DNA from 2 places in the Priestia sp. LL-8 genome. Region 1 is predicted to be linked to the other one. Evidence: riboswitches for the same ligand, from Rfam matches in the RefSeq annotation. Region 1 holds a riboswitch; the other holds the start of a gene.
What was found. Region 1 has a riboswitch for S-adenosylmethionine ahead of metK (methionine adenosyltransferase). Riboswitches for the same ligand answer to the same signal wherever they lie in the genome.
Positions count from the first base shown of each region.

Region 2: another riboswitch for S-adenosylmethionine. It lies ahead of U9R83_RS19755 (hypothetical protein); the one in region 1 lies ahead of metK (methionine adenosyltransferase).

Region 1 is NZ_JAZAQH010000001.1:4,650,606-4,653,765, reverse strand. Features, by position in the region: gene pckA (phosphoenolpyruvate carboxykinase (ATP)) at 1-1,061, opposite strand, end outside; SAM riboswitch class I at 1,436-1,553, shown strand; gene metK (methionine adenosyltransferase) at 1,686-2,888, shown strand; gene U9R83_RS24240 (glycosyltransferase family 4 protein) at 2,923-3,160, opposite strand, start outside.
Region 2 is NZ_JAZAQH010000001.1:3,767,097-3,770,256, reverse strand. Features, by position in the region: gene U9R83_RS19770 (hypothetical protein) at 77-517, shown strand; gene U9R83_RS19765 (GNAT family N-acetyltransferase) at 598-1,044, shown strand; gene U9R83_RS19760 (hypothetical protein) at 1,057-1,353, opposite strand; SAM riboswitch class I at 1,475-1,576, shown strand; gene U9R83_RS19755 (hypothetical protein) at 1,646-1,984, shown strand; gene U9R83_RS19750 (DUF1540 domain-containing protein) at 2,085-2,243, shown strand; gene alaP (alanine permease AlaP) at 2,559-3,160, shown strand, end outside.

The DNA of each region.
Region 1 (3,160 bases):
AAGACGCCGAAAGCATCAGCAGTTAAAAAGACAATAGCTGTAGGATGCCCAGCAACGCTTGGCAATACCGTATTATCAATAGAGTCAATTGAATAAGCGGCACGAGTATTCTCTGTTAAACTATTATCATTGTAATCTGCTACTTTCGTATTTTGATTTAACACTACATTTTCTAGTACGGCGCCGAAGCGAATTGCATTGAAAATTTGCGGTTCTTTTTCTTCGGAAAGTTGAATGCACTTCGCGTAGCATCCTCCTTCAATATTAAATACACCAGAGCTTGACCAACCGTGCTCGTCATCTCCGATTAAACGACGGTTTGCATCAGCAGAAAGCGTTGTTTTACCCGTTCCAGATAAACCAAAGAATAATGCAACGTCACCTTCTTCTCCTACGTTAGCAGAACAGTGCATAGATAGAATATTGTTTTGAGGAAGCAAGAAGTTCATCACTGAGAAAATAGATTTTTTCATTTCACCAGCGTATTCAGTTCCTCCAATTAGCACAATACGTCGCTCTAACGAAAGAATAATGAAGGTTTCAGAATTCGTCCCGTCTGTTTCAGGGTCAGCTTTGAACGTTGGAGCTGCTACAATTGTAAACGGCTTCACATCATCATTTGTTTTTGGTTCGGCTGAAGGGCGAATGAATAACTGCTGAGCGAATAGGTTATGCCATGCAAATTCATTAACTACTTGAATTGGTAACTGATACTTTTTATCAGCTCCAGCATATCCATTAAAAACAAAAAGTTCATCCTGCTTCTTTAAGTGGGTTAAGACTTTTTTGTATAGCGCATCGAATCGCTGAGCAGAAATTGGCTGATTGACAGGTCCCCATTCAACCGTTTTTGAAGATACAGCATCGCTTACAATAAATTTATCTAAAGGAGAGCGACCTGTATATTTTCCGGTTTCGACTGACACAGCACCTGTAGAAGTCAGCGTCCCTTCGCGTCGAGCTAGAATTTTTTCAACAAGTTGTGGAACAGATAATTGATGTTTTGTTGTTTTTAATTGAAGCAAACCATTTAATTCGATAGACATATCAACAGTACTCATGTGCACTACCTTCCTTTTTTAGCTATTATTTATTCATTAATGTTTGAAATTTATAATTAGTATAACACATTTATTTAATTATTCTATACTATTTAACTAAAAATGTTTGTGCATTATAAAAAAATGTACGTTATACCTATTTTAGACACATGTATATGTGCTAGAAGCGAAAAAAGTGAGGCTATTTTAAGTGAAAGCTTCATTTTGATCTGTCTTATTAACCAAACTTAGTGATGATTCTTAATAAGGTATACTATTTCAGAATTTGAGTATGTTACATTAAAACAGATTCAAACATAAAGAGATGATTTCCATTTGAATGTTGTTGACAGTGAAGCGCTTTTTCATGTATTATATGTCCTTGAACGGATACTCTCTTATCCCGAGCTGGTGGAGGGACAGGCCCTATGAAACCCAGCAACCATCGTCATTTTTTTGTGTAGACGATAAGGTGCTAACCTGATGCAAGGGCACAACCTTGATCGATAAGAGTGAAAGGCTTATGTAGAATTTGATACCTTTCCTCGATACAAGGAAAGGTTTTTTTATATTTTTTAACGTGTAATGAAAATAAGGGAATGAGTACCGTATCACAATGTATCGTATTTATAAGGAGGAAAACTGATGTCAACACAACGTCGTCTGTTCACGTCAGAATCTGTTACAGAGGGACATCCCGATAAAATTTGTGACCAAATTTCTGACTCAATTCTTGATGCTATCCTAGCAAAGGATCCAAATGCTCGTGTTGCTTGTGAAACAAGCGTAACAACTGGTTTAGTTTTAGTAAGTGGTGAAATTACAACTTCTACTTACGTGGATATTCCTAAAACAGTTCGTGAAACAATTAAAGGAATTGGCTATACTCGTGCAAAATACGGATTTGATGCTGAAACTTGTGCAGTATTAACATCTATCGACGAGCAGTCAGCTGATATCGCTGCTGGTGTAGACCAAGCGTTAGAAGCACGTGAAGGTCAAATGTCAGATGAAGAAATCGAAGCAATCGGAGCTGGAGACCAAGGGTTAATGTTTGGTTACGCATGTAACGAAACAAAAGAATTAATGCCTCTTCCAATTTCATTAGCTCATAAACTTGCTCGCCGTCTAACAGAAGTACGTAAAGAAGAAATTCTTCCTTACCTTCGCCCGGATGGTAAAACACAAGTAACAGTTGAATATGATGAAAACAACAAACCTGTTCGCATCGATACAATTGTTATTTCAACTCAGCATCACCCAGAAGTAACGTTAGAGCAAATTCAGCGTAACTTAAAAGAATATGTTATTAATCCAGTTGTTCCAAACGAGTTAATTGATGAAAATACAAAGTATTTCATTAACCCAACAGGACGTTTCGTAATCGGCGGTCCTCAAGGAGATGCTGGTTTAACTGGTCGTAAAATTATCGTTGATACTTACGGCGGATATGCTCGTCACGGCGGCGGTGCATTCTCTGGTAAGGACGCAACAAAAGTAGACCGTTCAGCAGCTTATGCAGCTCGTTATGTTGCGAAAAACATTGTAGCAGCTGATCTTGCTGATAAATGTGAAGTACAACTAGCATATGCAATTGGTGTTGCACAGCCAGTATCTATTTCAATTGATACATTCGGTACAGGAAAAGTTTCTGAAGAAGTACTAGTAGACGTAGTACGCAAAAACTTTGACCTACGTCCAGCAGGCATCATTAAAATGCTTGATTTACGTCGCCCAATTTATAAGCAAACAGCAGCTTACGGCCACTTTGGTCGTACGGATGTAGAGCTTCCTTGGGAGTTCACAGACAAAGCGGAAGCATTAAAAACTCAAGCTTTAGCTAAATAATAAAAAAAATCTCCGTGAAAACGGAGATTTTTTTTTATGCCCACTGAATACCTGCAGCAGATTTTTCTACGACACCTTCATATTCTGAAAGCAAATGCTGAAAAATGGCGTCCCATGATTGAGTAAGAGCATATTGTCTCGCTGCATGGCCAAAGTGAAGCCGCTGATGCAAATCATCGAGTAAATCTGTAATAGCCGAACTGAATTCTTCTAAGGAGTGAGGTTTGCAAAGGTAGCCGTTTCGCCCGTGCTGAACCATCTGTTTAACGCCT
Region 2 (3,160 bases), 880 kb from region 1:
TTTGTTAAAGCGTTTATCATAATTTTTAAGTGAATAGGAGATGCTACTACTAAAATTTCTAAGGAGATTAAAATCTATGAAAAGACTATTTTATACAGTCAGCACTTTTTGTTTTGTTTGGCTTGCTTTTGCAAACATTCATGTCAGCGCTCTTTCGATTGAGAAGCTTCCAATGAAGAAATCATCTGAACAATGGTCGGTTGAACTGACAAAAGCGAGCATGACGGGAGATAATCAGCTAAAGTGGAAAAATAACGTCTATCATACATATGGATTAACCGTTGCAAACATTGGAAAAGATGTAGAGCGCGTGCAGGTCCAAGCTTTTCGGCACGAAGGAAAAAATAAGGCGAAATACAGCTTGTTTTCTCCTATTGAAAGGTCTAACTTAAGCAAAAGCGGTCAACGTTTTCGCTATGCGAATTTTGCTGTTCCTGGAAAAGCGGCAGGTTTAGACATTATGATTAACTGGACGGACGAACAAGGCAATCATCAAGAACATTTTGAATTTAAATAAAAGTCTTCGCTTAGGCGAAGACTTTTTTTGCAGGAATTTATCCTCGCATGTGGAAAACGAACACAAAAGGAGAGATCGTGATGATTGCAAAAGCTACTGAAGAAGAAATACAGGAAATTCGGACGAAATCTGCTGATGCGCTGTTTGAAGGAACAATGAAGCAGTTTCATCCGTCAGCTGAACGCGTAAATGAATTAGTTGGTAATGCCCTTGAAAAAGGCTGTTATTATTTAGTTTCGAGACAAGAAAATAAACTCGCAGGCTGGGTTCTTATCGGCCCATCCGCCGACTTCTTTTCAAAAGAAGAAATTGGCTTTATCTACGAATTATATGTTGTACCGGAATACCGCGGGCAAGGTCTAGCCAAGCCGTTAATGCAAAAAGCAATCAATGAATTGTCTATCAAAGCATATCCTGAAATCAGACTCAGCGTTCATGCTGGGAATTTTGCACAGCATGTGTATCGTGAACTTGGATTTGTAGATAAACAAATATCAATGAGCCTGCAGGTGGTAAAACGTCCGTAACGTTAGTGAATGTCAGCGAGTCCATAAAACATAAGATGTTATACATGCGATGAGGTTCGGTAATGAAAGTAAAAGTAAATAAGTAGCCCAAACAGCGCCTTTATCTAGTACTTCAACGGCTCCTCCACCTGTATTGTCTGAGGAGGGGGGATCTTCAAGCGCGTTCATAATCAGAGCCGCCGCTGCTAAAATAATCCCTCCAATGCTTCCGGTTGTTTTGACAATTGCAACGTGGAAAGTAGATGAAAAGGCAATGCTAAGAAGCAGCAGCAAGCTTCCCAAAAAAGCAGATAACATATATCGTTTCATGTGCTCACCATCCTTTATAAAATCATACCATATTTTACTTCTTTTTTCTTTTTATTGAAAAGCTATTGACGTAACCTATAAAACATATTAGAATAGTCAGAAATAATTTAAAAGCGAAATATTCTTATCTAGAGAGGTGGAGGGACTGGCCCTTTGAAGCCTCAGCAACCACAATTATTGAATGGTGCTAATTCCAGCATAGCCTAGCTCTGACAGATAAGAAGAGGAATCTTTTTCTATGATGAAACCCTCTTCTTAGGAAGAAACATTTCGTATAGAAAAGGTGATGACATTGAATAATAAACAAACGGCTTTATGCATTGACGATTATTTAGATCTATACTTATTAGCAAAAGAAATAAAAGACGAAACGTGGCAGCAGGAAATCTTAGCCGCGCTAAAAACGCAGCAAAGTCGTTCATTTGAAGAAAAACAATCCGCCCTCGTTCAAGAGATATGGGAAGATTTTAAACAGTTAAATGAAGATATTTCTTTTACGTATCGCTTGATTCAAGAAGAGCCAACTAACGAACAATTTCAGGCTAAATTAAGGAAATTAAGAGAACGGCGGATCACGCTGAGCCGTGAGTTATATTTAGCTAAAAAACAGTATGTTGAACACACGCAATAAAAAGATCCGCTTGATAAACAAGCGGTTTTTTTGCATGAAAATGTTAGAATCGTTATATTTCGGGTAGTGAATAGATAAGAAAAGCAAAGGAGGGATAACAGTGGCACAAGGTGTATTATGTGAAGTGAATGAGTGTATGTATTGGAAGTCCGGAAATAAATGCAGTGCAGAGTCCATTTACGTTGTGAGTCCTGAAAGTAGTCACCATGTTTCTGAAACGGAAGAACCTGGCTGTAAAACTTTTGAACCCGCGAGATAAATGCTAGTTTTTATAAAAAAGCATAAAATGAACGATGCGCTGACGGAGTTGAGTCGGCGTTTTTCTATTTCTTAAAAATACTATTACTTAGGTGCAATAATAAATACATAGTAAAAATGCAGTGTCTGCATCTAATTGTGCGTTTAAACAAAATGATAAGATAATTTTTTCGTTTTTCGACAAAAGAAAAGTGAGAGAAAGGTGATAGAATACAAATATATAGCCTAGCTGACTTTTAGCACAAACTTATATGAAAGCGCTAACAAAAGGCTGTATTCATCTCGTTTTGACAGATTGGAAAAAGGGGAGACGTTTATGCAGGGGAAAACTCAGGGGAAAGAATTGAAACGCGGGTTAGAAGAAAGACATGTGACGCTGATGTCCTTAGGAGCAGCCATAGGGGTAGGGCTGTTTCTTGGATCTGCATCTGCTATTAAATTAGCAGGACCAGGAATATTATTGGCGTACGGATTTAGCGGAATGATTATGTTTTTTATTATGAGAGCACTTGGAGAAATGGCGATTCAAAAACCTGTTGCAGGTTCATTCAGCAAGTACGCACGCGACTATTTAGGGCCGCTTGCTGGTTATTTAACAGGTTGGAACTACTGGTTTTTATGGGTTGTAACATGTATGGCTGAAATTACAGCCGTTGGTATTTATATGGGGTATTGGTATCCGGATGTACCAAACTGGATTTGGGCGTTATCGGCGCTTGTCATCATGACAACGGTTAACTTCTTAGCTGTTAAGGCATATGGTGAACTGGAATTTTGGTTTGCACTTATTAAAATTTTAGCGATTGTGTTAATGATTGCAGTTGGATTATTAATGATTGTGTTTGGAATCGGCAACGGCGGCGTTGCGACTGGTATCAAAAACTTGTGGGACAACGGCGGACTGTTCCCGAACGGATT